2 regions of the Proteus sp. GOKU genome follow, and region 1 is predicted to be linked to the other one. Evidence: predicted binding sites of a transcription regulator. Region 1 holds the regulator's gene; the other holds the start of a gene.
What was found. Region 1 encodes PurR, which represses purine synthesis genes. Its sites were predicted from a motif close to CANGCAAACGTTTGCNTG; they were not measured.
Positions count from the first base shown of each region.

Region 2: the regulator PurR is predicted to act here: its motif matches at 6,168-6,185, upstream of purE (5-(carboxyamino)imidazole ribonucleotide mutase).

Region 1 is NZ_CP034105.1:1,754,011-1,762,159, reverse strand. Features, by position in the region: gene gloA (lactoylglutathione lyase) at 1-10, shown strand, start outside; gene rnt (ribonuclease T) at 106-744, shown strand; gene EHE21_RS08190 (Grx4 family monothiol glutaredoxin) at 869-1,210, opposite strand; gene EHE21_RS08185 (OB-fold protein) at 1,566-2,030, opposite strand; gene EHE21_RS08180 (sulfite exporter TauE/SafE family protein) at 2,577-3,392, shown strand; gene EHE21_RS08175 (hypothetical protein) at 3,575-4,078, opposite strand; gene EHE21_RS08170 (hypothetical protein) at 4,159-4,518, opposite strand; gene EHE21_RS08165 (hypothetical protein) at 4,548-5,072, opposite strand; gene sodB (superoxide dismutase [Fe]) at 5,461-6,039, shown strand; gene EHE21_RS19045 (YnhF family membrane protein) at 6,177-6,260, opposite strand; gene purR (HTH-type transcriptional repressor PurR) at 6,529-7,554, shown strand; gene punR (DNA-binding transcriptional activator PunR) at 7,581-8,149, opposite strand, start outside.
Region 2 is NZ_CP034105.1:3,146,574-3,154,722, forward strand. Features, by position in the region: gene folD (bifunctional methylenetetrahydrofolate dehydrogenase/methenyltetrahydrofolate cyclohydrolase FolD) at 1-499, shown strand, start outside; gene ybcJ (ribosome-associated protein YbcJ) at 503-715, shown strand; gene fruK (1-phosphofructokinase) at 1,368-2,309, shown strand; gene EHE21_RS14530 (hypothetical protein) at 2,547-2,990, shown strand; gene cysS (cysteine--tRNA ligase) at 3,080-4,471, opposite strand; gene ppiB (peptidylprolyl isomerase B) at 4,896-5,390, shown strand; gene EHE21_RS14545 (UDP-2,3-diacylglucosamine diphosphatase) at 5,403-6,125, shown strand; gene purE (5-(carboxyamino)imidazole ribonucleotide mutase) at 6,260-6,781, shown strand; gene purK (5-(carboxyamino)imidazole ribonucleotide synthase) at 6,778-7,845, shown strand; gene EHE21_RS14560 (CynX/NimT family MFS transporter) at 7,969-8,149, shown strand, end outside.

The sequences.
Region 1 (8,149 bases):
AGGTAACTAATTTTTATTAAAACCAGAAAGATAACATGTTTATCTTTCTGGCCTTACTGATTATCAATTTCCGATATTCTATTTTTGTCGGATAAGTACAACTTAATGCCTGATATAAATAATCCCAATAAGCTTTGTAACCGTTTTCGGGGTTACTACCCTGTTGTCATTGATGTTGAAACAGGTGGATTTAATGCGAAAACAGACGGTTTACTTGAAATCGCCGCTATTACATTAAAAATGGATGAACAAGGTTGGCTAAAACCGGACAACACATTACATTTTCATGTCGAACCCTTTGAAGGGGCTAATCTAGAGCCGGCAGCCTTAGAATTTACAGGTATTGATCCAACCAATCCTTTACGTGGTGCAGTCAGTGAATATGAAGCCTTTCATGCCATTTTTAAAATGGTACGTAAAGGAATGAAAGATGCAGACTGTAATCGTGCCATTATTGTGGCGCATAATGCAAATTTTGATCACAGCTTTGTAATGGCTGCGGCTGAGCGTGCCGGATTAAAACGTAACCCTTTTCACCCTTTTGCCACCTTTGATACAGCGGCTTTAAGTGGATTAGTATTAGGGCAGACAATTTTGGCTAAAGCCTGTATCACTGCTGGCATTCCCTTCGATAGCAAATTAGCGCATGGCGCGTTATACGATACAAATCGTACATCATTACTTTTTTGTGAATTAGTTAACCGCTGGAAAAAGCTTGGTGGATGGCCATTACCTACACCTTAAAGTCATGGTGTCTCAGGTACATTTATGAATAACAGAAAAAAGCCAGTTCAATGATGTGAACTGGCTTTTTTATTGAAGATCTCACTATTTTTATACGTTTCAATACCGAAACGATAAAATTTAATTACTGTGCTTCTTCTTCACCACGATACTTATCAGCAGTCTCTTTTAATAACTTCTGTAATTCACCGCGCTGATACATTTCTAAAATGATGTCACATCCACCGACTAATTCACCATCTACCCATAATTGTGGGAAAGTTGGCCAGTGTGCATATTTTGGTAATTCTGCACGAATATCTGGGTTTTGCAGGATATCAACATACGCAAAACGCTCACCACAAGCAGAGATAGCTTGAACTGCCTGAGCAGAAAAACCACAACTTGGTAATTTTGGAGAACCTTTCATGTATAAAATAATTGGGTTTTCATTGATCTGGCGTTCAATTTTTTCAATAGTCGTCATTTGTAAGTCCTTACAGCCTTTTATATTCGATATGCTTTATAGGGGAAAACATGAAAGAAGAATACCACTTTATATTAGAAACCTCTATATAAGTTTAGTTATCGATATAAAACAATAGGTTGGTACTAAACCACAGTATTATTGATGAGAAAATACACAATAAAACATAAAAAATAAATCAATACGTTACAGATGTTTATGAGTGTGTTTTATCTTATTATTTTATCTCTTAGTACCGACACAATCACTGACTAAAACGTTAAGAAAAATAAAAAGCCTCAATTAAGAGGCTGAAAGCATTTCAATTAAGAAAATCGTCAATGCTCGAATCAATTGGTTCAATTTAAGTAACTTATTACTGTATGGTTCCGTTTTCTAAAAGGATCAAACAACCCAATGCATCAGTAATATCGCTTATCTCACCTTTTATTTTTGCAGTTTGTCCTTTCTTAATTTTAAGAACATTATCTTCTTCACTTGGTTTTAAAGTATATGAAGCACTGGCTTTATTATTAAATGAAATAGCAACAACTTTCGGTGGTGTTGGTTTATAGAGGTCGTATCTGACGACTTCTTCCAAACTTGCGATAGTGGTCACTCTTCCTTCTAAAATAACCCACTTCCCTCTCCATTTTTTCTTCGCCGCAATCTCATTATCACTAAAGTCCTTACATATTCCCGCATAAGTCGCTTCAGTTACTGGAGATTCCATCGATGGAACTATTTGATTTACAGCACTATTAACTGAACGAATAGCCTCGTTTATTTTACACCCTGATAATAATGTGATTATAGATAGTAATAACACCGTCTTCTTCATACAAATTCCTTTATAAAGTCAAAAAAAGATAGATAAAATATAAATCCAATAAGATAAAAATCTATTTTAATTAAATAAAACAACGCCCTCGCCAACATTATGGATAAATGTATGACTCTTTCTAAATTGCTTAATATTTTGATCTGACAGTATAGATCATAAAAAATAGTACTATAACTTTTCGTTATCTTATTTTAAATAAGAAAAATCTTGCCACCTTAGGCTTCTATAAATAAATAAAAATAAGTTAGTCATATTCCGATTTATTTTCCCTGTAAAATTAATATAGTTATTTTTAGCTTATGGTTTAAAAGTATAATTTATTATAAAACCCAAGATTAAATATTTAATATGTTTCTTTATTTGAATTATATTTAGCTATATATTCTTTTATATAAAAGAAGTAACAAGAAAATAAATAACAATTTTCATATCAAAATCAATACATTAAATTTCATAATCTATACATTAAGATAAAACGCTACCTTCTTAAAAGGATATAATGTATATAAATGGGTTTGTTATAAACCCTGACGAGTATTAACTATGGACATGATTTTACTGTTTCTTTTAGTGGGATGTATCACTGGCTTTTTTGCTGGGCTACTTGGTATAGGAGGCGGTGCAATCATTGTTCCGGTGGTTATGTATGTAGTCAGTCAACAAGCTATCCCAACAGATATGGTGATGAAAATTGCCTTATCTACCTCATTCTCTGTCATTATATTTTCCACAGCATCTTCGGCGTATTCTCATAACAAACATAAAGCCATTTTATGGCAGCAATTTCCTCTATTATCTCTCGGCACTATCATTGGTATGCTTGTGGGGACATTTCTGGTACAAAAAATGTCAAATACGATATTGCAAATCGTGTTCTGTATTTTCATGGTATATACCATCTATGGATTATTAACTAAAAAGAAAGAAGCAGAACGCATTGAAAATGTGAAAGATCCTATTGTTTCAAAACCAGCGTTAACAAGTGGTGGTTCTTTAATTGGTTTTATATCCAGTTTTATCGGTATTGCGGGTGGGACTATCACCATTCCTCTTTTAAGTCACTGGGGATTTAATACACGTAAATGTATTGCAACCTCTTCAATGATTGGTGTCATCATTGCTTCTATCGGCACAATCATGGGTATTATCTATGGTTGGAATCAAACAAATATTGATGATTATTACTTCGGCTTTATCTATTTACCTGCCTTTATCGGAATAAGCATTACCAGCGTACTCTTCGCACCTGTCGGTGTAAAAGTTGCTTATCGCCTACCAATTCCTAGAGTTCGCCAAATATTTGCATTATTTCTATTCTTAGTTGTAGTGAAAATGATGTATACGCTTATTACAGAGTAAGCAAGTGATCTGAAAATCATATTCCGTTAAATTATTCTATACAAACAATACTAAAATCTAATATTTATAATAGTATTAGATTTTAGTAAGTTAGAGTATTTATAGATAAGATAAAATGGACGAGTCTTATTAGGTAATCTTCACCTAATTAAAATAAATATATTTAAGTATTACGGATAGCTTTATTCTTTTCTCACTTTGACTTGTAAAGCAAAAACAGGATCCGTTGTACCACACATAGTACGCCCTACTGTGGCTTTTATTTTTATCCGTACATTGCCACTTTTAGGTGCTGTTCCTTGTAAACGAGCAAAAATGATAGGACGCTCTTCTTGGCGTATGACATGCTTTTGCCAATCTTCATATGTAATAAGAGAAAGCCACTCCCCATCTTTATTTTTCACCATTAATGTCACAGTAACCCATTCTGGGTTTTCCACAATATAATATGGTGCTAAACCAGAAAATACGCCAATTTCAACCTGTTGATCATAATATTGATTAACAATAGCTTCCGGCATATAGATTTTTTCTTGCGATTCTGACGGTGTAAATAAAATGCTGGTACTACATGCAATGCCATAGAACATGCTACAACCATTTAGCACACTACAAAAAATAAGCAGGAATAGGCTCTGAACTAAGCTTTTTATAGAAAAATACTTGAAAATAATACTTCCGTGCATGCTTTTATCACTCCCTTGAAAAAACTTAAACTATTGTCGGCAAATTTAAGTCAACCCTTATATCATCTCAAATATCATTTTTATTGTTTAGCATTAAATACCGTTCCTTGCTGCCAATCAAGGACTGAGATCCCCATTTTATTTGCTAATTTAATAACTACAGGAAGAGCTTCATCTACTTTAGAATAAACAAAACCAATAACTGGGATTTTAGTCATAAAGTTATTAATTAAAGGCCCGTCACACCACACACTATCATCTATTTCATCATCAGGTAATTCGCAAAGGCACGGATATAGATGAGAAATTTCTTGATAAAAACGCAACATTAATGGGCTTAATTCCTGAATATCTTCATCTTCATATTTTTCGAAGTATTCACACGCTTTTTCAAAATCATTCGGAATAGGAAAATCAAATAGTGCAATATTATAACTCATTTTAACTCCTACACTCTTTTTGCGTAAATTCAATCTAAAATATCGCTACTACGATAAATGTATAAATAATAAGGCTTATGTGAGTACATTATTTCTATATTCCCTTCTTTAGCCTCAATATTTTCTAATTCAGAAAATACAAATATTTTATTCTCACTTAATGACTCATATTCAATTATCTCTAACTCCTTACAGTTATTTACCTCAGCTAACAATGCTTTTTTATCTTTAACTAAAGGATAAATATTTTTCATTTTCTGAGCTAAAAGATTACAGACCGAATCAATATCATCGCCACCAAAATAGGATAGATTTACACCAATTAACTTACCTTTATAAAATTTTAATGCATTTCTATCAGAATCTTTCTCAAACGGAGGCTCATTATTAAAAAAACAAGTGATAAGATCTTTCTCTGTTTCACACACACCATTCTTTATAAAAGGAATATCATCAATTGATCTTCCAAAATCTAATTTCAAAGGTTCATTACTTTTAAATCCAAACCCAGATAAAAATATTATCATGCCAATAGCTATAAATATTTTTTTCATATTTGTACATTCCTTTGAGAATAAATTTGTTACGATGTATCAATTGTAGTCTCTTACCCCAATCCATCCATACTAGGTGACGCGATTAAATCATATTAATAGAATAAAATTTATACTCTCTACCTTTTTTACTTATCTCATTACAAATACGCTTTTGTCACTTTACGTGCAGGCAAGAGGGATATACTCTTATGAGTATAATTAATCTATATGGCTTATAACTATAGATAAAAGATATTTAGCTGTTATTTCAGCAGATTTTTGTTAAAATAATTAGCAAAATAGTAACAACTTAGTGATTCATTTGCCTCATTCTATCAATTCAAATGATTTTGATTGAATGATTTCAGGCACAAAACCCGAAATAGATAGTTTAAAGGAGTACGCAATGTCTTTCGAATTACCAAAATTACCTTATGCGTTAGATGCTCTTGAGCCACACATCTCTAAAGAAACTTTAGAATATCACTACGGCAAACACCACCAAACCTATGTAACCAATTTAAACAATCTGGTTAAAGGTACTGATTTAGAAAGCAAATCTTTAGAAGAAATCATCAAATCTACTGACGGCGGTATCTTTAATAATGCTGCTCAAGTATGGAACCACACTTTCTACTGGAACTGCTTAGCACCCAATGCAGGTGGCGCACCAACAGGTAAAGTTGCTGATGCTATCAACAAAGCATTTGGCTCTTTTGAAGAGTTCAAAAAGCAATTTAATGATGCAGCAGCTAAAAACTTCGGTTCAGGTTGGACTTGGTTAGTGAAAAAAGCTGACGGTTCAGTTGCAATTGTTAACACCTCTAATGCTGCAACTCCAGTTTCAGGTGCAGACAAACCACTGTTAACAGTAGACGTATGGGAACATGCTTACTACATCGACTACCGTAATGCGCGCGTTAAATATTTAGAAGAGTTCTGGGCACTGGTTAACTGGTCATTTGTTGAAGCTAACCTTGCTTAATTGAGCTTGATAATCAAAGGTGAGTGATTGAGATTCATTTTTGGTGACAAAATAACAAAGGGCCTTGAGCCCTTTGTTATATTCAGATATTCGATAATCTATTATTTAAATTGATCGGATATTCTATAAAGCAGTGATTAGAACATCATAGTAGAAAATAAAACGATCATAACAAGCGCTGCTACTGCTGTACTCAAACCAAATTTCAGATCCGTATCCATCTATTTCTCCCTCAAAATGATTATAATACACATTTTTAACCATAACCTTGTCATGGTTAATTATTATCACATATCAAAATTTGCTAAAATAGCGACCAGTGCACAATTTATAACATTGATTAATACTTTCACTTTTGAGCTAGATCATACAAAATTCACAGCTAATCGCTAAATTATTGCCAGTGTTTGCCCTATGTATGACTATACTGGCAGTTAAACCATAAAATTAGATAAAAGAGACCAATGAAGGTCAGGAGTTTTCCACACCATGGCAACAATAAAAGACGTGGCAAAACGCGCAGGCGTATCAACCACGACTGTTTCTCATGTGATCAACAAAACACGTTTTGTTGCTGAGAACACACGGGCAGCAGTTTGGGCCGCTATAAAAGAATTAAATTATTCGCCTAGTGCCGTTGCGCGTAGTTTAAAAGTCAATCACACCAAATCTATTGGCCTGTTAGCCACGTCCAGTGAAGCTCCTTACTTTGCTGAAGTGATTGAAGCTGTTGAAAATAGTTGTTACAGCAAAGGCTACACACTGATTTTATGTAATTCACATAATAACCTCGATAAACAAAAAGCCTATTTAGCGATGCTGGCACAAAAACGTGTTGATGGATTATTAGTCATGTGTTCTGAATATCCCGATCACCTTCTTACTCTTTTAGAGGGCTATCGTAATATTCCAATGGTTGTCATGGATTGGGGCAAAGCGCGTGGTGACTTTACAGATACCATTATCGATAACGCTTTCCATGGTGGTTATATTGCAGGTCGTTACCTTATTGAGCGAGGCCATCGTGATATTGGTATTATCCCTGGTCCATTAGAACGAAATACAGGTGGTGGTCGCTTACAAGGTTTCTTAAAAGCCATGGAAGAAGCCAAAATCACAGTTAAAGACGAATGGATTGTACAAGGCGACTTCGAGCCAGAATCTGGCTATAAAGCCATGTACCAAATGCTAAACCAAAAACATCGCCCGACGGCTGTCTTTTGTGGTGGTGATGTGATGGCGATGGGCGCAATTTGTGCTGCAGATGAACTTGGCCTGCGTGTTCCTTTAGATATTTCTATTGTTGGCTATGACAATATTCGTAATGCACGTTATTTTACGCCTGCACTCACAACCGTTCACCAGCCAAAAGAACGTCTAGGTCAAATGGCATTATCGATGCTGCTTGATCGTATCGTCAATAAACGCGAAGACGCCCAAACAATCGAAGTTCATCCACGATTAGTTGAGCGCCGTTCAGTTGCTGACGGTCCTTTTATCGACTACCGTCGCTAATTCATATTTATTTAGCTATCTGATTTCTAGCGAAGCCATTCCTCATTTAAGGTTTGGCTATCTCCAAGATAATCTAACAACCATGTCAAAGCGGGCGATTCACTTTTATCGACCCACGTCAGGCAGCATGGGCTGTCTGGCAATGGTTGTGCCAGTTGTAAAGTCACCAGCTTACCTTGTTCAATTAAAGGTTCAGCACGGTGCCAAGGCACCATTCCAACGCATAATCCCGCTAACAAACATTCAAGCCCCATATCCCATGTCGGAACAACCATTCTGCGCTGATTATTTAGCGCCCAAGTGTCACGCTTTGGTAAACTGCGTGAGGTATCCTCTAAACATAAACTTGGATAAGGCCGCATTTCATCATCCGTTAATGGATGTTGTGCTTTCGCTAAAGGGTGATCAACATGGCAAACACAGCGCCAAGGCATAAATCCCATATCTCTAAAGCTATAACGTTCACCTATTGGTGAGGCTCTTGTTGCACCAATGGCTAAATCAACACGACCATTAACTAAGGAGTCCCATACGCCATTAAACACCTCAGGGTAGACATACAGTTCTATATCCGGAAAATGGCGGTAGAAATCGA
Region 2 (8,149 bases), 1.4 Mb from region 1:
TTATAATATCGGCCGCCTATGCCAACGAGCACCTAAATTACGCCCTTGCACACCTCGTGGTATTGTCACACTACTAGAGCGTTGTAATATTCCTATGAATGGCTTAAATGCCGTTATTATTGGTGCATCAAACATTGTTGGTCGCCCAATGAGCTTAGAACTATTACTTGCGGGTTGTACAACAACAGTTACTCACCGTTTTACTAAAGATCTGCGCTTTCATGTTGAGCATGCGGATTTAGTTGTTGTGGCGGTAGGTAAACCTAACTTTATTCCTGGTGAGTGGATTAAACCGGGTGCAATCGTGATTGATGTCGGTATAAACCGTCTCGAAAGTGGTAAAGTTGTCGGAGATGTTGATTTTGAGGCAGCATCTCAACGTGCAGGCTGGATTTCTCCTGTCCCTGGTGGTGTAGGTCCAATGACAGTCGCCACACTTATTCAAAATACTTTGCAAGCATGCGAAGAGTACCACGACCCTGAAACAGGAAATAATTAATCGATGGAAACATTTCAATTAGATGGGCACGACTATGTCGAGCTTTGTGATTTATTAAAACTTCAAGGTTGGACTGAAAGCGGAGCCTCTGCTAAAAGTGTCATTGCTGAAGGTTTAGTGAGCGTTGACGGTGAAATTGAAACCCGTAAACGCTGTAAAATTGTTGCTGGAAAAGTGGTCACCTATGGTGAGTTTTCCGTTAGCGTTAGCAAATAATCAGCAAATTAATTAATATTGAAAAAGCGTCGCTATCTTAGCCTCGCTTTTTTTCTTTTTAATCCTTTTTTACCTTTAATCCACATTTTCTCCTTCTTTTTTCTTATTTAGTCATATTCTAAAAAGACAAATCAACATAACTCATTGAATTAAAATAAAACCATAGAAATTAATTTAATATATTTAAATTTAGATCATCATTTTTAAGCCCATCTATGGTTATAATTACCTGTCACTGTTCAGCAAATTGTACATTTTATAAAAAAATAGATAAAAAGAAGTGCTATAAGTTATTATTTTATATATGGATAACACTTTTTAACCATTACTGTAAAACTTCAGCAACAACCCTTTTTATTGATACTTTTATCCGTTTATTCATGTTTAAATGCCCATAAATGTGATTTAGATCTAATTTATTTCTACTTTCATTAGGCAAAAGAACATTGTTTGTACTAAATTACAGGTTATAATTTGAAACGATTCAGCTCAATGATACTATTTTAGTTGTTATTTTGTGATATTTAAGCCTTTCTTGCCCTTTATCTAACAGGAGATTTTATGCTCGGCTTACCCACTCAAGGTATCTCTATCTTTGCTAAATCACAGCAAAAATCGATGCCTGTTCTTTTATTTAAGGTAAGGAACTAGCATGAAACGCAGAGTAGCAACCATCACACTTAACCCTGCATATGATCTTGTCGGTTTAAGTAATCCCATTGAACTTGGTGAAGTTAATCGTGTTAAAACGGCTGGCTTCCATGCTGCGGGTAAAGGCATCAATGTGGCTAAGGTTTTAAAAAGCCTTGGCGTTGATGTTACTGTTGGCGGTTTTTTAGGCAAAGAAAACCAAGATGGATTTCAAAAAGAGTTTAGTGACTCCGGTATCGCGAACCGTTTTCAAATGGTTGAAGGCCGTACTCGAATTAATGTCAAACTCACAGAGCCCAATGGCAAAGTGACTGACTTCAATTTCTCTGGTTTTGAAATTACAAAACAAGACTGGACTCGCTTTGTTAACGACACGCTAAGTTGGGCGGGTCAATTTGATATGATTTGTGTCAGCGGTAGTGTTCCTCCGAGTGTTGATCTCAATGATTTCACTGCATGGATGACACGCTTACGTGGCGAATGTATGTGCTTGATCTTCGACAGTAGCAGAGATGCTTTTGTCGCAGGATTAAAAGCCTCCCCTTGGTTGGTTAAACCCAATCATCATGAATTAGAGATTTGGGCTGGCAGACCTTTACCTGAGCTTTCTGATGTTGTACAAGCGGCACAAACATTGCGTCAGCAAGGTATTGCTCATGTTGTTATTTCATTAGGTGAACAAGGTGCTATGTGGGTAAATGCATCTGGTGCATGGATGGCAAAACCGCCTAAGTGTGATGTTGTAAGTACGGTTGGTGCTGGAGATTCAATGGTAGGTGGTTTAATTTATGGCTTAATGATGCGACAAACCAGTGAGCACACCTTACGTCTTGCTACTGCTGTTTCTGCACTTGCTGTAAGCCAAACTAATGTTGGTATTCACGATCGTGAACAATTAGCAAAAATGATGGCAGAAGTAGAATTAACCCCTCTAAAATTATAAGTAATAACACCCAGTGGTAAATTGAATAATATTAAGTAGAATTACCACTGCCTTCATTAAATATATTAACGCTATGTTATGAAAACTCTAAAATAGAATCTCTTTAATTGATTAATATTTGTTTATTATTAAATCAAACTTTATTTTTTCTATTTATTCGATAAACTTCACTTTAATAAAAATTAATAAAGATATTCTAAAGCCAATAAAAACTTATTTCTGTTTTTAGGAGAAGTTATGGAAAGGCCCATAGTACTTTTATGGATCCAAGTTATTTCGGTATTATTTTTAGGTGTCAGTTTATTTATATTAGTTGCCGGGGCACCAATTTATTTATTAGCAATGGCAATGGGTGGCGGTCAAACAATGCTTGTGGGTTTGTTCATCATGCTGTGTCTAATTATAACGATGATAATGCAAGTTACAGCATGGATAAAACTCGCTAGAAACAGTAAAAATGCTTACTCTTTTTTGAAAATCTCATGGGTATGTTTATCTATTTCACTCTTTTTTATACTTAGTATTTCGATGTCATTGACAAATATGTCAGAAATTGGCTTTGTTGTTTTTTCTATTATCGTTATCTTAACGCATCGGCTTTTTTTCTCTGAAAATGTGATTTCTTATTTTGAAGATAAACAAAAAGATAGCGAAAGAGAAACCAGTATTATTAGTCAATAAAATAATCATCAGACAAAAAAATATCGGATATTAAATATCCGATATTTTTATATTAAACACGTATTAAGTGTAATTACTCAATCATTGTATTAATTATTACGACGCCAAACTGTTCCTTGAGGACCATCTTCTAAAACAATTCCCATCGCTGTTAATGCATCACGAGCAACATCAGCCGCAGCCCAATCTTTGTTTTTACGAGCATCGTTACGCTGTTGAATTAATGATTCAATTTTTTCAACTTCACCAGCATCATCCGCTTTAGCGCCACTTTGTAAGAAGTACTCTGGCTCTTGCTCTAATAAGCCTAATACCTTAGCAAGTTTACGTAACACTGCCGCTAAGCCATTCGCTGCATTCATATCAACTGATTTGAGGCGATTCACTTCACGCGCTAAATCAAACAAAACTGAATAAGCTTCTGGTGTATTGAAATCATCGTTCATTGCATCAATAAATTGCGCTTCAAACGCTTCGCCACCCGCAGGCTGTGCATTCGCATCAGTTCCACGTAATGAAGTATAGAGGCGCTCTAATGCAGTGCGAGCCTGTTTTAAGTTTTCTTCAGTGTAGTTAAGTTGACTACGATAATGGCCTGATAATAAGAAGTAACGCACGGTTTCAGCATCGTAATAAGCCAATACATCACGAATAGTAAAAAAGTTATTAAGTGATTTAGACATTTTTTCTTTGTCTACCATCACCATACCCGAGTGCATCCAGTAATTAACGTAAGGACCATCATGGGCACAAGTTGATTGTGCAATCTCATTTTCATGATGAGGGAACATTAAGTCTGAACCACCACCATGAATATCAAAATGATGTCCTAATTCTTTACCATTCATCGCAGAACATTCGATATGCCAACCCGGACGACCTTCTCCCCAAGGAGACTCCCAGCTTGGTTCACCCGGTTTAGACATTTTCCATAAGACGAAATCCATTGGATTACGTTTTACGTTAGCCACTTCAACACGAGCACCGGCTTGTAGTTGCTCTAAATCTTGGCGAGAAAGTAAGCCATAATCAGGATCGGTATCAATCGCAAACATTACATCGCCATTGTCGGCAACGTAAGCATGTCCACGTTTAATTAACGCTTCTGTTAATTCAATAATTTCAGCAATATGGTGTGTTGCACGCGGCTCTGAATCAGGGCGAGCAATATTTAATGCATCAAAATCTTTATGCATTTCAGCTAACATACGAGTCGTTAATTGCTCACATGTTTCATTATTTTCAATCGCACGTTTGATGATTTTATCATCCACATCCGTTACGTTACGAACATAGTTAACATCGTATCCTAAGTAACGCAGATAACGGGTTATGGCGTCAAAAGCCACAAATGTACGTCCATGACCAATATGGCATAAGTCATAAATAGTGATGCCACACACGTACATACCTATTTTTCCTGCATGGATAGGTTTAAATTCTTCTTTTTGGCGAGTGAGAGTATTAAAGATCTTTAGCATCAGTGGACGTTCCCGTTTTCAACTGTACGTGTTTATTACGTTTTTATATAAAAGAAAATAACAACTACTATAGCATGATATTAATAAGGATATTGGATCTTGCAGTCAAAGCAAACGCAAGATTAGAGCTTTTATCTTACTCTGCTTAACGCTTATTTTCACTGTTCAATCGTTGATAGTGAACAATCAAACTTCTATTATTTGGCTAAATTTTGGCGAAAAGTGTTTTTTCTTTCTATTACTGATTTATTTGGCTAAATTTTGGCGAAAAGTGTTTTTTCTTTCTATTACTGATTTATTTGGCAAGAAAAAGTAGAGCGAGAAAAAGATGCATACTGACTAAATTAGGCAACTGTGATATAAAAACGGGACTGTTGTTTATGCCCAAATCTGGGTAAAGCTAAAATTATATTAGGATCTGAATATGGTTACTTTTCATACCAATTACGGCGATATCGTGATTAATACATTTGCAGACAAAGCACCTGCAACCGTAGAAAATTTTTTAGACTACTGTAAAGAAGGATTCTACGATAACACTATTTTCCACCGTGTCATCAATGGTTTTATGATCCAAGGTGGTGGCTTTGAACCAGGTATGAACCAAAAAGCGACCAAAGCACCTGTAAGAAACGAAGCAAACAATGGCCTAGCAAACAACCGTGGTACATTAGCAATGGCTCGTACAAACGATCCTCATTCTGCTACTGCTCAATTCTTTATCAACGTTGCAGACAACGATTTCTTAAACTTCCGTGCTGAAAATGCAAATGGTTGGGGATATTGTGTCTTTGCTGAAGTTGTTGAAGGCATGGACGTTGTTGATAAAATTAAAGCGGTTTCCACTGGTCGTAGCGGTTTCCACCAAGATGTTCCTCGTGAAGATATCGTCATTAAAAGTGTAACGGTTAGCGAATAAGCCTCACTTTTTATGTGTACGCTTTTTATTGCAGACCTGCATTTAAGTGAACATGAACCGGCAATCACTGCCGGTTTTCTTCGCTTTTTAAAAGAACAAGCTATTCATGCAAAAGCACTTTATATCTTAGGTGATTTTTTTGATTTTTGGATAGGTGACGATGATCCTAATCCTTTGCATCAACAAATAGCTCAAGCTCTGATGACGCTAAAAAATGCAGGAGTACCTTGTTATTTTATTCATGGAAACCGTGATTTTTTAATTGGCTCTCGTTTTGCAAAAGAGAGTGGTATCACCTTACTTCCACAAGAAAAAGTGCTCGAAATTGAGAAGCATCGCATCCTAATTTTGCACGGTGATACACTTTGTACAGATGATGAAGCGTATCAACGTTACCGTAAAAAAGTGCATAATAAATTTATTCAGCGCTTATTCTCACTACTGCCTTTATTTATTCGACTGCGTATCGCTGACAAAATGCGTTCGCGTAGCCAGCACGAAAATCAGTATAAGTCTGATGCCATTATGGATGTTAACCCACAGGCTGTGATTGATACTTTTAAGCATTTCAATACAGAATGGATGATCCACGGTCATACTCATCGTCCAGCAATTCACACTGTTAATATTGATGATAAAATACATTATCGTGGTGTATTAGGTGCTTGGCATACTGAAGGTTCTATGTTTAAAGTGACAGCTGAAAAAATAGAACTTATTCATTTCCCCTTCTAAGTTGTTTTGCTTATTTTCTTCATAAAAAGGCTGTTTTTTCTTTACGCAAACGTTTTCCTATGCGTGTTAGCGTGATACTATCATGCTCAGTTTATTAGGCTATATCCGTTTATGCTTACAGGAGCAGTTAAGTAATGTCTTCTCAAGTTGGTCTAAATACCTCTTCCGCTCGTATCGCTATTGTAATGGGCTCTAAAAGCGACTGGGCAACAATGTCTCATGCCGCTGATGTACTAGACGCACTACAACTTCCTTATCATGTTGAGATTGTCTCTGCACACCGTACCCCTGATAAGCTATTTAGCTTTGCAGAACAAGCCAAAAGTAATGGCTTTGATGTCATTATTGCAGGAGCAGGTGGTGCTGCCCATTTACCGGGTATGCTCGCAGCAAAAACGCTCGTCCCAGTATTAGGAGTTCCTGTTCAAAGTGCTGCATTAAGCGGTGTTGATAGCCTTTACTCTATTGTGCAAATGCCGAAAGGTATTCCTGTGGGAACATTAGCGATTGGTAAAGCAGGTGCCGCCAATGCCGCTTTATTAGCCGCTCAAATTTTAGCATTACACTCCCCTACTATTTTTGAAGCACTAACAGCATGGCGTACAGCACAAACTGATGATGTCTTAAATAACCCTGATCCAAGGGAGGCACTATGAAGCCAGTTTGTGTTCTTGGAAATGGTCAATTAGGACGAATGCTAAGACAAGCCGGTGAGCCTTTAGGAATTGCAGTTTACCCAGTCGGATTAGATGCAGAGCCTGAAGCCGTTCCCTATCAAAAAAGTATAATCACAGCTGAAATTGAGCGCTGGCCTGAAACCGCTCTCACCAAAGAATTAGAGCGTCATACTAACTTTGTAAACCGTGATATTTTCCCATTGCTTGCCGATAGATTGCCTCAAAAACAACTTCTTGATGAACTAGGTTTAGCAACAGCACCTTGGCAACCATTAACGTCACCAACACAATGGCCTGATATCTTCGCTCAATTGGGTGACTTTATTATTGTGAAGCGCCGAGTTGGTGGTTATGACGGTCGTGGTCAATGGCGTATTCATCCTGGAGAAGAACAACAGTTACCTGCTGAAATTTATGGTGAATGCATTGTTGAGCAAGGTATTCCCTTTTTAGGTGAAGTTTCATTAGTGGGTGCAAGAGATAGCAATGGAAACTGTGTTTTCTACCCTTTGACTCACAACCTGCATCAAGATGGCATTTTACGCATGAGTGTCGCCTTACCAACACCTGCGTCAAAACTACAACAATCAGCGGAAAAAATGCTGACTGCCATCCTTAATAAGCTCAATTATGTGGGTGTAATGGCGATGGAGTGCTTTATCGTTGGTGATAAATTACTTATTAACGAATTAGCCCCTCGAGTTCATAACAGTGGCCATTGGACACAAAATGGTGCCTCAATTAGCCAGTTTGAGTTACATCTGCGTGCAATTTTAGATTTACCTATGCCAAAACCTGAGGTTTGCCAACCGGCGGTAATGGTTAATTTGATTGGCACTGATGTCAACCCTCAATGGCTTTCATTACCATTAGTTCATTTACATTGGTATGAAAAAGAAGTTCGCCCTGTCCGCAAAGTGGGCCATCTCAATCTTGTACATAGCGATAATCAACCACTGAAAGAGACCCTCAAATCATTAAGCTTGATGCTTGATGATGCCTATCAGTACCCTATCAAATGGGCTTTAGAAAAATTAAGCTAGCAGTCCGACTCATAAAGTTAGAGAATAATAGCCTTTAAACGAACAGACCTTAGATAACAAGGTCTGTTATTCGCTATTTTCTCCTGATTATTCAGGTTACTGCACCCATTTGATGGAGTCAGGATGCAAGCCACGCAACAGATTTTTGGTCCCGTTTATCAGTGGAGTATGCTGATATTATTGGGCTTTGTGTATTTTTTAGCTACCGCAACCACATTTACTTCTTTAGGTGTTGTTCTCCCTAGTATGATAAACGAGCTAGAGTGGAACTGGACTCAAGCAGGCCTCGGCTTTACGTTATTAG